Regions from separate parts of the Microbacterium sp. 71-23 genome, predicted to be linked through region 3. Evidence: predicted binding sites of a transcription regulator. Region 3 holds the regulator's gene; each other region holds the start of a gene.
What was found. The regulator HrcA, encoded in region 3, represses chaperone genes, less so after heat shock. The targets are predictions, from matches to a motif close to TTNGCACTCGNNNNNNNCGAGTGCNAA.
Positions count from the first base shown of each region.

Region 1: BGO15_RS04620 (Hsp20/alpha crystallin family protein) is a predicted target of HrcA. The motif match lies at 1,848-1,874, and genes of this name have one in related genera.
Region 2: groL (chaperonin GroEL) is a predicted target of HrcA. The motif match lies at 3,938-3,964, and genes of this name have one in related genera.

Region 1 covers NZ_MKSL01000012.1:73,295-78,699, reverse strand. Annotated here, with positions in the region: gene BGO15_RS04630 (DedA family protein) at 1-415, opposite strand, end outside; gene BGO15_RS04625 (ABC transporter permease) at 493-1,242, shown strand; gene BGO15_RS04620 (Hsp20/alpha crystallin family protein) at 1,324-1,764, opposite strand; gene BGO15_RS04615 (DUF1269 domain-containing protein) at 2,112-2,717, opposite strand; gene BGO15_RS04610 (PucR family transcriptional regulator) at 2,870-4,150, shown strand; gene BGO15_RS04605 (DUF5131 family protein) at 4,700-5,405, shown strand, end outside.
Region 2 covers NZ_MKSL01000011.1:146,437-151,841, forward strand. Annotated here, with positions in the region: gene BGO15_RS03200 (DMT family transporter) at 1-540, shown strand, start outside; gene BGO15_RS03205 (nitroreductase family protein) at 528-1,055, opposite strand; gene msrB (peptide-methionine (R)-S-oxide reductase MsrB) at 1,070-1,477, opposite strand; gene BGO15_RS03215 (DUF2332 domain-containing protein) at 1,552-2,553, shown strand; gene BGO15_RS03220 (DUF3263 domain-containing protein) at 2,563-2,814, shown strand; gene BGO15_RS03225 (LytR C-terminal domain-containing protein) at 2,871-3,464, shown strand; gene BGO15_RS03230 (cold-shock protein) at 3,608-3,811, shown strand; gene groL (chaperonin GroEL) at 3,997-5,405, shown strand, end outside.
Region 3 covers NZ_MKSL01000017.1:312,446-317,850, forward strand. Annotated here, with positions in the region: gene lepA (translation elongation factor 4) at 1-1,360, shown strand, start outside; gene BGO15_RS08165 (DUF1990 domain-containing protein) at 1,374-2,024, shown strand; gene hemW (radical SAM family heme chaperone HemW) at 2,024-3,238, shown strand; gene hrcA (heat-inducible transcriptional repressor HrcA) at 3,325-4,365, shown strand; gene dnaJ (molecular chaperone DnaJ) at 4,406-5,405, shown strand, end outside.

The DNA of each region.
Region 1 (5,405 bases), on a different contig from region 3:
TCGAGAAGCGGGCACGCGGCATGTCGGAGACGCCCGCCGCGGGCGAGATGTAGGTGCGCACGATCGGCACGAAACGGGCCAGGATGATCGCGCCCACCCCGTAGCGCTCGAAGAAGCCGTGAGCTTCGGCGAGGTACTCAGGCTTGAACAGCCGCGCCCCGGGACGGAAGAGGCGCCGCCCGTAGCGACGACCGATCCAGAACGACAGCTCGGCGCCGACGATCGCGGCGACCGCGGCGATCGCCGCGATCAGCACCCAGGAGGTGTTCAGCGGCACCGCGAGGATCGCCGCGGCGAACAGGAGGCTGTCGCCGGGCAGGAAGGGGAAGAACAGACCGTTCTCGATGAAGACGATGACGGCGACGAGCACGAGGGCGAGGGGACCGAGGCTTCCGAGACTGTCGATGATGTTCACGCGCCCATCCTGGCGGTGCGATTCAAAGAATGCGCCGAGATTCGGGCGTCAGGATGCCGCGGGGCTACGCTCGCGCTGTGAATCCGCCGACCGACCTGCTCCCCTCGCTCGTCGGTGTCGGGGTGCTCGCGGCCGTCACGACGGTCGTGCTCGCCGCCTTCCGCGTGCCGGGCCTGTGGTCGCCGCTGCTGGCGATCGTGCGCGGCGCGGTGCAGCTCGCGGTGATCAGCGTGCTGCTGACCGGACTCATCACCGACGCGAGGCTGATCGCACTGACCCTCGTCGCGATGTTCGTGATCGCGGCGTCGGTGGCGACCGGACGCATCGGATGGTCGCGGCGCCACGCGGCGATGATGACGACATCCATCGTGTCGGGGGTCGTGTTCGCGACGACGATCGTGTTCGCGACCGGTGCGCTCGAGCTGACCGCACGCTACGCGCTGGCGATCGGCGCGATCGTCATCGGCAACGCCATGAGCATCGCGACCCTCACCGGCCGCATGTTCACCCGCGGAATCGTCGACCACTGGGACGAGGTGGAGGGGTGGCTCGCCCTCGGCGCGCGGCCCCGGCAGTCGACCCTGGCGCTGGCGCGGCAGGCCGTGCGCGATGCCCTCATCCCCTCGATCGACCAGACCAAGACGACCGGTCTCGTCGTGCTGCCGGGCGCCTTCGTCGGCGCGATCTTCGGGGGGATCTCGCCGCTGGAGGCGGGCCGGTTCCAGATCGTCGTGCTCGCGGCCATCATGGCGGCCGGGGCGGTCACATCCGTGCTCGTCGCGCTCTGGATGGGACCGGTGCGGGTGAAACCCGCCGACCTGCGCTAGCTGCGGGAATGCGCGAACGCCCCCGGCCCGTACTCGGGCCAGGGGCGCTCCGTCTGTGCGCGGGTCGGCGCGGTCGATGGGTCAGGCGGCGGGAGTCGCGCCCTCGGTCACGGTGACCGCCTCGGCGGCGCCGGCCACGGCCACCTTGCGCGGCTTCGCCTTCTCGCTGACGGGCAGGGTCACACTCAACACGCCGTCGCGGTAGCTCGCCGAGATGGTCTCCGTGTCGATGCCACGCCCGAGCTGCAGCTGGCGCAGGTAGGCGCCGGCTTCCCGCTCGCGGGTGATCCAGCTGACGCCCTCGCCGCTGGGCAGGGTGCGCTCGGCGCGGATGGTGAGCAGCTGTCCGTCGACGTCGACGTCGATCGAACCCGGGTCGACGCCCGGGAGGTCGGCGGTGAGCACGTAGTGGTCGCCGTCGCGGTAGACGTCCATCGGCATCTGGCGCGGACCACGGCGGGTCTGGTCGAGAGTCGTGGTCGCGAAGCGCTCCAGGTCGCGGAGCAGGTCGTAGGTCGCCATGGGTTCTCCTGTGTGAGCGGGGCGGATGCAGCATCCACCCGGGTCTGCGAAAGTTGAGTCTGATTGGCTCAACTAGTGCGAGATTAGCACTCGGGCAGTGAGAGTGCCAGCGAAGGCGGCGGAGTTCACCGACGGCGAAATGGGGAGATCCCGGGGAGGGACCGCTCTATCGCGGTCCGGAGCCCACGACTGCGCATTGTGCACAGTCCCCCGGAGCAGGCCGGCTCGCCGAAGGATGCCACGCCCATCGGCGGACCGAAGACCCTACTTCCGCCCGGCCCGCCCGCCGAACGCGCGGCGAAGGGCTGCCGGCGCTCCTGCACCGGCAGCCCTCTTCGCATGGCGGATCAACTGGCGCCGAGCTTCTCCTTCAGCGCCGCGGTGCGCTCCGCCGCATCGGCCTTGCGCTCGGCCTTGCGCTGCTCACGCGCGTGACGCCGCGCCTCCTTCTCGGCTTCACGGTAGGCCTCCTCGGCGGCCTCCATCTCGTCGAGCACCTCCTCGCGCGGGCGCCGGATGACGACGCCGTCGAGCTTCGCCATCTCACCGTCGACGACCTCACGGGCGTACTCGGTGACCTCGGCGACGAGGGCGGTGCCGCCGATCGGGATGGCACTGCTGATCTGCTCGAGCGCGCCCGCCGAGCGGTCGACGCGCCGCAGATCGAAGGCGCCGCCCACGAGCAGCCCGCCCGTCCAGCCGAGCAGCATGCCGATGGGTCCGCCGATCACGCCGATCAGGAGTCCCACGAGGCTGCCGCCCCAGGTGCCCACGGCGCCGTTGTTGTCGACGCCGTCGGGCATCGAGATGCGCCCGTCGGCGTCGCGGGTGACGACGGCCGCGGCGGCGACGTCGACGCGGCCTTCCATGCCTGCGCCCTTCAGCTCGCTGAGCGCCTGGAAGGCGTTCGAGCGGTCGTCGAAGGTGACGGCGATGATGTTCGATTCGGGCATGACGGTGACCTCCTGATCACGGGGGATGTTCGCGGGCGGTTGTCCCGCATGACCACCACGATCGCGGTGTTCGCGTCGCCGCTCATCGGTCGCTTCGACCACTCTTCACAGCACTCTCTGTGCAGAGTGCACGGTGCGCCTAGGCTGACCGCATGTCCTCCCCGGGTCGGCTGCGCGAGTTCGTGTGCACGCTCGACGGCGCCCCCACGACGGCCGCCTCACTGCCCGACGACGAGCTGGAACGCCTGCATGCCGCACTCGGCGAGGGGCCGGTGCGCTGGGTGGTCGCGACCGTGGACCACACGCTCGGTGTACTGAGAGCGCGGCCCGATGCGGACGCACTCGCACCGTGGCCCCACATGCGCGCCCTCGCCGAGCACGTGCTCGCCGAGGCGATCGAGCGGTGCCTCGCATCGGAACCGACCACCCCCGACGAGCGCCTGGCAGAGCGCGCGTTCGCCGACGACATCGTCGCCCGCGACATTCCGCTGGGGCGAGTCGTCGACACGATGCGCATGATGCAGCATGCGTGGCTCGACGCCCTCGTCTCTCGGGCGGTCGAACTCGGAGGGGCGGCCGAGGTCCCCGCACTCACCCGCGTCGTGACCCAGACCGTCGACGGGTGGGTGGGTGCGTTCATCTCGGCAATCGATGCGGAGCGGCGCCGTGCGTTCCAGTCGGAACACGCACGCCGGCGGGCGATGGTGCGCTCCCTCGTCGCCGGAGAAGCGGTCGACGACCAGGTGGCCTCATCCGTGCTGGGGGTTCCGGTCGAGAGCTGGCATCTGGCGAGCACGATCGGCGCGCCGCCCGGAGCGACGATGACCCCGCGCGCGGTGGACGCGGTCGCCGATGCCGTGCAGCGCGCGGTCGGCACCACGCGCTCGGTGCGGCACGCGACAGGGTCTGGCGAGGTCTGGCTCTGGGTCACGACAGACGGCCCGGTGCGCGTGGAATCCCTCGATGCCCTGCGATTCGACGACACACTGCTCGTCGGCATCGGCGAAGCCCATCCGGGTCGCGCGGGTTTCCGGAGAAGCCATCTCGAGTCACTCGCGGCGCTCGCGGTGAGTCGGGGCGAGCATCGGCGCCGCGGCGCGCTCTACCGCGACGTCGCCCTGCGGGCGCTCCTGCTGCAGGACCCGGAACGGGCGATGTGGTTCGCCGAGACAGTGCTGCAAGACCTGTCGGCAGACACGGACGAGATGGCCGAGCTGCGCGAGACCGTACGAGTGTTCTTCGACACACGCATGCGCATCGCACCCGCCGCCGACCGCCTGTTCATCCATCGGAACACGCTGGTCAGCAGGCTCGAGAAGGCCGAGCGGCTGATGGGTCATCGTCTCATCGAGCGCACCACGGCCACCCAGGCCGCGCTCGAGGTGCGCGCCTCCGAGGCGTTCATCGCGGCCCGCGCGCAGGCCGACTCCTGACGCACTCGAGAACTCACGGACAACGCGAAAACCCCCGGACATCCGGGGGTTTCTGACGGACCCGACGCGGTGGCTTTCGAACCCTTCATGGGAGATTAAGCGCCTCCTCGAATGGATGGCTTCGCGTGAACAGCCCCTCAATTAGCCAACGGTGCCGCGTGTTCGCTGCGCTACGAGACCGGGCGACCGAGTTCTGCGCGACTCGCAATTTGCGCTAGGTCGCGCGCCCAGTGCCACGCAGGACTGTCGTTGCGAACCAAGTATTGGAACCGAGAGTCCGTTTGGGGCAGTCGCGAGATCAGCTCGACCTCAAGCAAGGCGTCGCGTGCGTTCTGAAGACTGCTCATCGTTACGCCGAGTGCCTTGGATACCTGCGTCAACGTGAAGATTCCATCTGCAAGGTCAGCGATCTCAAGCATGAGTTCCAACCGATGACTCTGCCCGAAGGCGGCACGTGACACGCGCCGCAGTGCTTCCCGGGATGGCTCCGTGTCCATACACTACGAATATCACGTAACGCAGATCTCGTAACGGAAAGGTCGTACCGACATGCCAAGGAAGACAGGCATCGAGTGGACCGAGGTCACCTGGAACCCGACCACGGGGTGCGACCGCGTATCGCCGGGCTGCGACCACTGTTACGCCCTCACGCTCGCGAAGCGGTTGAAGGCCATGGGCGCGGAGAAGTACCAGAACGACGGGAACCCTCTGACATCGGGACCCGGGTTCGGGATCACCCTGCATGAGTCAGCCCTAGTTCAGCCATACACCTGGGGTGGGCGCCGAGTCGTATTCGTCAACTCGATGAGCGACTTGTTCCACGCGCGCGTACCGCTCGACTTCGTTCACCGTGTCTTCGATGTCATCAGAGACACACCGCAGCACACCTACCAAGTGCTCACGAAGCGATCGTCCCGGCTACCCCGAGTCGCCGACAAGCTGGACTGGCCGTCAAACCTGTGGATGGGGGTCAGCGTCGAGAACGAAGACCATCTGTACCGGGTCGACCATCTGCGATCAGTACCTGCTGCCGTTCGGTTCTTGTCGTGCGAACCGCTCATCGGACCACTCAAGAATCTGGACCTCAATGGGATCGACTGGGTGATTACCGGCGGAGAGTCCGGCCCTGGGGCTCGACCGCTCGATCCAGATTGGGTCCGCGAGATTCGCGACAACTGCGAGCGGTCTCATGTGCCGTTCTTCCACAAGCAGTGGGGCGGCCGCACTCCGAAGGCGGGCGGCCGAACCCTCGACG
Region 2 (5,405 bases), on a different contig from region 3:
GTCGTCCCCCTGACATGGGGGCGCATCGTCGGCGGCGCCGTCGTGCTCGCGGCGGTCGTGGTGCTGGTGAGCTCGGAGGGAACGACGGCCGTCCCCTGGTGGATGCTGCTCCTCCCGTTCGTCTCGGGCGCCGGGATCGCGTGGCAGCAGGCCACGAACGGGCGCCTCCGTCAGGCCGTGGAGTCTCCGCTCACGGCGACGCTGGTGAACTTCGCCGGCGGCACGGCCGCCCTCGCGATCGCGGGCGGCGTGCACGGGGCGCTCTCGGGGCTGCACGTCACGGTTCCCGGGGCGGGCTGGCTCTACCTCGGCGGTGCGATCGGCGTCGTCTACATCTTCCTGTCGGCCGCACTCGTGCGGCACACGGGGGTGCTGCTGCTCGGTCTCGGATCGGTCGTGGGACTGCTCGCGACATCCGTCACGCTCGATGCGATCTGGCCCCCGGAGTCGGGTCCGAACCCGGCGATCGCCCTCGCCGGTGTCGTGGTGGCTCTCGCCGGTGTCGTGATCGCCGCCGCGCGCCGCCGTCAGCGGGCCTGAGGCAGCGCGGACAGAACCTCGGCGGGGTCGACGCCCCGCTCGTGACCGGTGCGGTCACTCGCCTCGGGCTTGCCGCCGACGTACAGCCAGCCGAGCAGGTGCTCCTCGGGACCGAGCCCGTGCAGGGCCGCGACCTCCCGGGAGCGCGTGTAGCCGCCCGTGCGCCAGATGACGCCCCAGCCCGCTTCGTCGAGCAGCAGCGAGAGGGCGTGTCCGACACCGGATGCCACGGCCTCCTGCTCCCACGCCGGCACCTTCTCGCTCGCGCGCACGCTCGTCACGACCGCGACCAGCAGCGGCGCGCGCAGGGGCTTCGGCGACGGCTCGTCCGCCCCGGTCGCCGCCGCGATCGCTTCGCCCAGGCGCACACGGTCGTCGCCGCGCAGGGTCACCAGGCGCCACGGCCGCAGGGACGCGTGGTCGGCGACGCGTCCCGCGGCCGACACGAGGGCGGCCAGCTCCTCGTCGGAGGGGGCCGCCTCGGTCAGCTTCGACCAGCTGCGCCGCGCGAGCATCGCCTCGCGCGCGCTCACGCCTCCTCGGCCGGAGTGAAGTCGAGGGCGATGGAGTTCATGCAGTACCGGTCGCCGGTGGGAGTGCCGAACCCGTCGGGGAAGACGTGGCCCAGATGCGATCCGCAGTTCGCGCAGCGCACCTCGGTGCGCACCATGCCGTGGGTGCGGTCCTCGATGAGCTCGACGGCCTCGGGCCGCACGGACTCATAGAAGCTCGGCCACCCGCAGTGCGAGTCGAACTTGGTGCCGCTCTGGAAGAGCTCCGCACCGCAGGCTGCGCAGGTGTAGAGGCCGGCGCGGTCCTCGTCGAGCAGCTCGCCGGTCCACGGCCGCTCGGTCGCGGCCTGGCGCAGCACCGCGAACTGGGTGTCGCTGAGCTCCTCGCGCCACTGCGCGTCGGTCTTGTTCACGTTGTACGACATCGGGTTCTCCTTGCGTCACCTCATTCAACCGCGTCGGCGCCAGGGCTGTTCCGCGCGTGCCTGAGAATGTGACCATGTCCGACCAGACCGATGCCGTCGTCGACCGCTACGGTCGGTTCGCCCGCGACGAGGCCCCCGGCCGGTCGGCGCTGTACGAGGAGTGGGCGCGCGGCATCGCGGAGGATCGTCGTGTCGCGGCGCTGATCGCCCGCATCCGTGACACCCGTCGGCAGCCGCCGCTCGTCTTCGCCGTCTCCCGTCTGCTCGGCGCCCCCGAGTCGGGGTTCGCGTCGTGGGCTGAATGGGTGAGGGCGCACATCGAGGACCTCGTCGTGGGCTGCGAGAGCCGCAGCATCCAGACCAACGAGCCGTTGCGCTGCGCGGCGCTGCTCCCGGCCCTCAGCGCCGTCGACGGCCCCATCGCGCTTCTGGAAGTGGGGGCGAGCGCCGGGCTCTGCCTCTACCCCGACCGCTACTCCTACCGCTACGAGGCGCCCGACGGGGTTGTCGCCGTCGATCCCGCCGGCGGCGAGAGCCCCGTCCTCCTCCGCGCGTCGTGGCGGGGGAACATGCCGCGCCTGCGCCTGCCCGAGGTCGTCTGGCGGGCAGGGATCGACCTGAATCCCCTGGATCCTCGGGATACAGCCACCCGCCGCTGGCTGACCGCGCTGGTCTGGCCCGGCGAGAGCGGGCGTGCGGAGCGCATCGAGCGGTCGCTCGACATCGCCGCCGCCGATCCGCCCCTGCTGCGCGCCGCCGATGCCGCGGACGGCGCCATCGGCGAGCTGGCGGCGCTCGCGCCGACCGGTGCCACCCTCGTCGTCACGACCCCCGGGGTGCTCGCGCACGTGCCGCGCGCTCGCCGAGGTCTCGTCATCGATGCGGCTCGGGCCGCGGGCACCTGGATCACCCTCGACGACCCCGGGCTGCACGACGGCTGGAACGCGCCGATCGATCCCGCCACGTGGCCCGCCGGCCGGTTCGCGCTGTCCCGAGACGGCGAGGTGCTCGCGGCCGTCGACCCGCTCGGCGGGTTCGTGGAGTGGCGGGCGGATGCCGCGGCATCCGCGTCGTAATCTGACGCCGTGCCCCTCTCCGAACGCGACCGGTCGATCCTCGACTTCGAGGCGCGGTGGCTGCGGCACGGAGCCGGCAAAGAGGAGGCGATCCGAGCGGAGCTCTCGCTCGCCCCGGCGCGCTACTACCAACTCCTCGGGCGCCTGATCGACACCGACGACGCGATCGCCGCGGAGCCCATGCTGGTCGCCCGACTGCGGCGCCTGCGCACAGCCCGGGTCGATGCCCGGGCCCGGCGCACCTCCGGGCTGTCGGCCTGACGTTCGCACGGCGAACGTCGAGCGGAGTGAGGGCACCGTACTTGTACGATGCACTGGTGTCCAGGCAGACCTACCCTCGCGATCGCTTCGACGGCGTCTCCGCCGCGTCCGGCCGCGTCGGCGCTCACCGCGCCGAGAACCCGCGCATGCGCGCCGGCCTCGTGCTCTTCTGGGCCGCGATCGCAACGGTCGTCCTCCTGGTCGCCGGCATCTTCGCGTCGATGGTCTACACGGGCCGCATCGACCTCACGCCGCAGACCGCGCCGAGCTACTCCGACACCCCCGAGGTTCCCGCCGTGCGCGACACGTCGTACTCGATCCTGGTGCTCAACGGCACGGCCAATCCCGCTGCGTCGACGGATGCTGTCGCCCGGCTCGAGGCCGCCGGGTGGACCGCCGACAAGGTGATCGCCGGTGCCGCCTCCACGACGAGCTTCGCCACGACCACCGTCTACTACTCATCCGACGCGGACCTCGGTGCCGCCAAGGGCCTCGCCGATCTCCTCAATGCCGGCTCCATCGTGCAGAGCAACGCCTACACCGGTGCCTCCGGCACGCCGAGTCCCGGTGCGACCTCGGCGAGCACCAAGCAGCTCACGATCGTGCTCGGCGCCGATTATCAGCTCGGCACGGCCACGCCCGCGCCCTGAGGCCGTCGAGCGGCGGTTCCCGGGCCGTGTTTCCGCGGCGTAAACACTTCGATGCGCGCGTGTAAGCAGTTGCGTTCTCCGCGAATCCGCGCCTATCGGCGTGGATACGATGGCCGCGTCACACAGCTTCAGGAGTACGCATCATGGCCCATGGCACTGTCAAATGGTTCAACGCTGAGAAGGGGTACGGCTTCATCACCGTCTCCGACGGCCAGGACGTGTTCGTGCACTACTCCAACATCGAGATGAACGGGTTCCGTGTGCTCGAAGAGGGGCAGGCGGTCGAGTTCACCGTCGGTTCCGGCCAGAAGGGCCCGCAGGCGGAAGCCGTGCGCGTCGTCGCCTGAGCCGCGGCATCCCCGTCACACTTCTCACATCGACGCCGTCCTTCGGGGCGGCGTCGACGCATGTCGGGAGGTGTGACGCCCCGTTCCGACCGGCTTGCACTCCCCGGGGGCGAGTGCCAGAATGATTTAGCACTCGATCAGACTGAGTGCTAAAGACCTAGCCCGTCCGGGAGGGACGACACACAATGGCAAAGATCATTGCTTTCGACGAGGAGGCCCGCCGCGGCCTCGAGCGCGGCCTCAACACCCTGGCCGACGCCGTCAAGGTGACGCTCGGCCCCCGCGGTCGCAACGTCGTGCTCGAGAAGAAGTGGGGCGCCCCCACGATCACGAACGACGGTGTCTCGATCGCCAAGGAGATCGAGCTCGACGACCCGTACGAGAAGATCGGCGCGGAGCTCGTCAAGGAGGTCGCGAAGAAGACCGACGACGTCGCCGGTGACGGTACGACCACCGCGACCGTGCTCGCTCAGGCGCTCGTCAAGGAAGGCCTGCGCAACGTCGCGGCCGGCGCCGACCCCATCAGCCTGAAGAAGGGCATCGAGAAGGCCGTGAAGGCCGTCACCGACGCTCTGCTCGCCTCGGCCAAGGAGGTCGAGTCGAAGGAGGAGATCGCCGCCACCGCGTCGATCTCGGCCGCCGACCCGGCGATCGGCGAGCTCATCGCCGAGGCCATCGACAAGGTGGGCAAGGAGGGCGTGGTCACCGTCGAGGAGTCCAACACCTTCGGCACCGAGCTCGAGCTCACCGAGGGCATGCGCTTCGACAAGGGCTACATCAACCCCTACTTCGTCACGGACCCCGACCGCCAGGAGGCGGTCTTCGAGGACCCGTACATCCTCATCGCGAACCAGAAGATCTCGAACATCAAGGACCTTCTGCCCGTCGTCGACAAGGTGATCCAGGACGGCAAGGAGCTCCTCATCATCGCTGAGGACGTCGAGGGCGAAGCTCTCGCGACGCTCGTGCTGAACAAGATCCGCGGCATCTTCAAGTCGGCCGCCGTCAAGGCCCCCGGCTTCGGCGACCGCCGCAAGGCCCAGCTGCAGGACATCGCCATCCTCACCGGTGGCCAGGTCATCACCGAGGAGGTCGGTCTCAAGCTCGAGAACGCCACCCTCGACCTGCTCGGCCGCGCCCGCAAGGTCATCATCACCAAGGACGAGACCACCATCGTCGAGGGTGCCGGCGACCCCGCGCAGATCGAGGGCCGCGTGACCCAGATCCGTCGCGAGATCGACAACACCGACAGCGACTACGACCGCGAGAAGCTCCAGGAGCGCCTCGCCAAGCTCGCCGGCGGCGTGGCCGTCATCAAGGCGGGTGCGGCGACCGAGGTCGAGCTCAAGGAGCGTAAGCACCGTATCGAGGACGCCGTGCGCAACGCGAAGGCGGCCGGCGAGGAGGGCATCGTCCCCGGCGGCGGCGTCGCGCTCATCCAGGCCGGCAAGATCGCGTTCGCGAGCCTCGAGCTCACGGGCGACGAGGCGACCGGTGCGAACATCGTCAAGGTCGCCATCGAGGCCCCCCTCAAGCAGATCGCGCTCAATGCCGGTCTCGAGCCCGGTGTCGTCGCGAACAAGGTGGCGGAGCT
Region 3 (5,405 bases):
CATCGGCGGGTCGCCCGACGATGTGCTGCGGGTGAGCGGGAAGACCGGCCTCGGCGTCGAGGAGCTGCTCGACCGCATCGTCGAGCGCATCCCGTCGCCGAAGGGGAACGCGGATGCCCCGGCCCGCGCGATGATCTTCGACTCCGTGTACGACGCCTACCGCGGCGTCGTCACCTATGTGCGCATGGTCGACGGGAAGCTGGAGCCGCGGGAGCGCATCCAGATGATGTCGACCAAGGCGACGCACGAACTGCTGGAGATCGGCGTCTCGAACCCCGAGCCGACGCCCACCAAGGGGCTCGGCGTGGGCGAGGTCGGCTACCTGATCACGGGCGTGAAGGATGTGCGCCAGTCGAAGGTCGGCGACACCATCACGAACCTCCGCAAGCCCGCGACCGAGGCACTCTCCGGATACACGGACCCGAAGCCGATGGTCTTCAGCGGCATCTACCCGATCGACGGCAGTGATTACGCCGATCTGCGCGAGGCCCTCGACAAGCTCAAGCTCTCCGACGCCTCGCTGCAGTACGAGCCCGAGACCTCGGTCGCTCTCGGGTTCGGGTTCCGCTGCGGGTTCCTCGGTCTGCTGCACCTCGAGATCATCACCGAGCGCCTGGCCCGCGAGTTCGGCCTCGACCTCATCACGACCGCACCGTCGGTCACTTACGAGGTCACGACCGACACCGGGGAGACCGTCGTGGTCACGAACCCGAGCGAGTACCCGGACGGTCGTGTCGCGTCGGTCTCCGAGCCGGTCGTGAAGGTCGGCATCCTGCTGCCGAAGGACTACGTGGGCACCGTGATGGAGCTCTGCCAGACGCGCCGCGGCACCCTGCTCGGCATGGAGTACCTCAGCGAGGACCGCGTTGAGCTGCGCTACAACATGCCGCTCGGCGAGATCGTCTTCGACTTCTTCGACCAGCTGAAGTCGAAGACCCAGGGTTACGCGAGCCTCGACTACGAACCCGCGGGATCCCAGACCGCCGACCTCGTCAAGGTCGACATCCTGCTGCAGGGCGACAAGGTCGACGCGTTCAGCTCGATCGTGCACCGTGAGAAGGCGTACTCGTACGGCACGATGATGACCGAGCGGCTGCGCAAGCTCATCCCGCGCCAGCAGTTCGAGGTGCCGATCCAAGCCGCGATCGGCGCCCGCATCATCGCCCGGGAGAACATCAGGGCGATGCGCAAGGATGTCCTCGCGAAGTGCTACGGCGGTGACATCACCCGAAAGCGCAAGCTCCTCGAGAAGCAGAAAGAGGGCAAGAAGCGCATGAAGATGGTGGGTCGCGTCGAGGTGCCGCAGGAGGCGTTCATCGCCGCCCTGTCGGGAGACGTGGACGGCAACGAGAAGAAGTAGGCGGGTGCACCACATGCGCAAGGGAACGACCCGGGACGGCGTCGTCGACTACGCGGCGGTCGGAGCCACACAGGCGGTCGACCTCATGCAGTACCCGCCGGAGCGGAGCCTCCCGGCAGAGTCGTCCTGGCGCATCGGCAGCGGCGAAGAGCGATTCCGCGCGGCGGGCGACGCGCTGCTGAGCTGGCAGGCGCTGCGTGATGCGGGCCTCACCGTGAAGGACGTCACCCCCGCCGCCGGCCCCACCTACGCCGGGGTGAGCTTCGACGAGAACCGTCAGCCCATCGCGCCCAGCCGTCTCGAGGCCGATCAGCGCTTCGACGCCGACGGCACACCGTGGGTGGCCGCGGGAGCGAGCGTGCGACTGCACGGCCGTGTCGACGGCATGAACGCCGACGGGCACCTCCGGGTCATCTTCGTCACGGAGGAGCCGCGCCGCGTCGGATTCGTGCTCGGCACCCTCGGCGAGTCGGTGGTCAGCGGGGAGGAGTCGTTCCTCATCGAGTGGCTCCCGAACGATGAGGTGTGGTTCTCGTTGCGGGCCTTCGACAGCCCGACCGCGTTGTCGTACCGAGCGCTGCGCACCCTCGTGCGCCGTCGTCGTCGTGCGCTGTTCACCCGCTACCTGCGCGCGGTGTCGCCCATGTTCACCACCCCGGCCTGATGCCCTCAGCGCTTCCCCTCGGCGATCCGGCTCCGGCCGACGGCGGCCTGCCCGACCTGCTCCCGGCCGCGCACCCCGACTTCGGCGTGTACGTGCACGTGCCGTTCTGCCGCGTGCGCTGCGGGTACTGCGACTTCAACACCTACACGGCGACGGAGCTGCGCGGCGCCAGCCAGGCGGACTATCCCGACGAGGTCGCGCGGGAGATCGCGCTGGCCGCGCAGGTGATGGATGCCGCGGGCCGGCGGCGGGCGGCGACATCCGTGTTCTTCGGCGGCGGCACGCCGACGCTGCTCCCGGGCGATGCGCTCGCGCGCATGCTGGGTGACGTGCGCGACGCGTTCGGCATCGCCGCCGATGCGGAGGTGACGGTCGAGGCGAACCCCGACACGGTCACACCGGCGCTGACGGCGAGGCTCGCTGAGGCGGGCGTCACACGTCTGTCGATCGGCATGCAGTCCGCCGTTCCGTCGGTGCTGGCGACCCTCGACCGCACCCACGAGCCGGCCGCGGTCCCGCGGGCGGTCACTGCGGCGCGCGCGGCCGGGCTGCAGGTGAGCGTCGACGTCATCTACGGCACGCCGGGGGAGACGCTTGCGGACTGGGAGCGCACCCTCGATGCCGTCACCGCGCTCGAGACCGACCACGTGTCGGCGTACGCGCTGATCGTGGAGGAGGGCACGGCGCTTGCCCGCCGCATCGCACGCGGCGAGATCGACACGGTCGACGACGACGTGCAGGCCGACATGTACGAGCTCACCGACGCGCGCCTCGCGGCGGCGGGGTACAGCTGGTACGAGGTGTCGAACTGGTCGCGCGATGAGGCGACCCGCTCGCGACACAATCTCGCCTACTGGCGCGGCGCCGACTGGTGGGGGTTCGGGCCGGGCGCCCACTCGCACGTCGGCGGCGTGCGCTGGTGGAACGTGAAGCACCCCGCGGCGTACGCGCAGCGCCTGTCGCTGGGTTCCTCGCCCGCGGCGGGACGGGAGACGCCCGATGCCGCGTCCCGCGCGCTCGAGCGCACGATGCTCGAGGTGCGCATCGCCGACGGGCTGGCCGTGGCGAGCCTGCCGGACACCGGTCGCGCGGAGGTGGCGGGGCTCATCGCGGACGGCCTGGTCGACGGGGCATCCGCCATCGCCGGGCGCCTCGTCCTGACGCTGCGCGGTCGACTCCTGGCCGACGCGGTCGTGCGACGGCTCACCGCCTGAGCACTGTGCGTCGCGCCGCGAGTGGCGCCCCGTTCCGCGCTAATATTGGCACTCACGTGATGTGAGTGCCAGCGAGGGGAGGCGGAATGGTCAGCGAACGCGGCCTCGACGTCCTGCGGGCGATCGTGCAGGACTACGTGGCGACCCGCGAACCGGTCGGCAGCAAGTCGATCGTCGAGCGCCATGCCTTCGGGGTGTCGGCCGCCACCATCCGCAACGACATGGCGCTGCTCGAGGACGAAGAGCTCATCAGCGCGCCGCACACCTCGTCGGGACGTGTGCCGACCGACAAGGGCTACCGCGTCTTCGTCGACCACCTCGCCGAGCTGCGACCGCTCAGCACTGCCCAGCGCAACGCGATCGCCACATTCCTCGAGGCCCCTGCCGACCTCGACGACCTGCTCGCGCGCACTGTGCGCGTGCTCACGCAGGTCACCGGCCAGGTCGCCCTCGTGCAGTACCCGTCGTTCGAGCGCGCGAACGTGACGCACATCGAGCTCGTGCACCTCGGCGGCCCGCGCGTCGTCGTCATCCTCGTCACCGACACCGGTCGTGTGTCCCAGCGGATCGCGAGCCTCGGGACCGACCTCGACGACGCGGATGTCGCGACCCTCCGCGCCCAGGTCTCGGTGCTGGTCACGGGTGGCTCGGTGCAGGAGGGCCTCGGCAAGATCGCCCACACCCTCGCCGAGACGTCCACCCGTTCACCGCGAGAGGATGCTGCCTCGCGCGCGCTACTCGCTGCTGTCGCCGAAGAGCTCGAAGAGTTCCGTCAGGATCGTCTCGTGATGGCGGGTGCCGCGAACCTGGCGCGACGCGAGTCCGACTTCCAGGGCAGCATCTACCCGCTGCTGGAGGCGATCGAGGAGCAGGTGACCCTGCTCAAGCTCATGACCGAGATGGCGGCCGACGCCGAGGGCCTGGCGGTCTCCATCGGCCGCGAGAACGAGGCGTTCGGGCTGAGCGAGGCATCCGTCGTGACGAGCGGCTATGCCGGCACGATCGGCGAGGCACGCCTGGGTCTGCTCGGGCCCACGCGCATGGACTACGCGACCAATCTCAGCGCCGTGCGCGCCGTGGCTCACTATCTGAGCCGACTCATGGCCGACGACGAGCGCGCGCGATGACGAATACGACCCTGCCCGCTTCGCGGGCGGAGAGGTGACTGTGGCCGACCACTACGAGGTGCTGGGCGTCGAACGCGACGCGAGCCCCGAGGACATCAAGAAGGCGTATCGACGGCTGGCCCGCCAGCTGCACCCCGACGTCAACCCGAGCCCCGAGGCGGCGGAGCAGTTCAAGCTCGTCACCCACGCGTACGACGTGCTCAGTGACGCCGATCAGCGCCGCGCCTACGACATGGGCGGCGAGACGGGATCGCCGTTCGGCGGCGCCGGGTTCGGCGGCTTCAGCGACATCTTCGACACCTTCTTCGGCGGGGGCGGTGGGAGCCGGGCCCGCGCTCGTTCTCGCCGGGAGCGCGGCCAGGACGCGCTCGTGCGCGTGACGCTCGATCTCGCCGACGTCGTGTTCGGCGCGCATCGCGACCTCGAGGTCGACACCGCTGTGCTCTGCGAAACCTGCCAGGGCTCGTGCTGCCAGCCGGGGACGGCTCCCGTCACCTGCGATATCTGCCACGGCACCGGACACATCCAGCGCACGGTGCGCAGCCTCATCGGCAACGTCGTCACCCAGCAGCCCTGCGCGAGCTGCCAGGGCTACGGCACGACCATCCCGTACCCGTGCGCCACCTGCCAGGGCCAGGGACGCGTGCGCTCGCGTCGCACGGTCTCGGTCGACATCCCGGCCGGCGTCGAGACGGGCCTGCGCCTGCAGCTGCCGGGCTCCGGTGAAGTGGGACCCGCCGGGGGCCCGAACGGCGACCTCTATCTCGAGGTGACGGTCGCCCCGCACGACATCTTCAGCCGCGACGGCGACGACCTGCTCGCGACGCTCGAGATCTCGATGCCCGACGCGGTGCTGGGAACGACAACCCTGATCGACGCGCTCGACGGGCCCGTCGAGCTCGAGCTGCGCGCAGGGGTGCAATCGGGCGACGTGCTCACGATCAAGGGCCGCGGCGTCTCGCCGCTGCGCGGCAGCGGCCGCGGCGACCTGCGCATCGGCGTGCATGTGCTCACGCCCTCTCGCCTGGACGCGAAGGAAC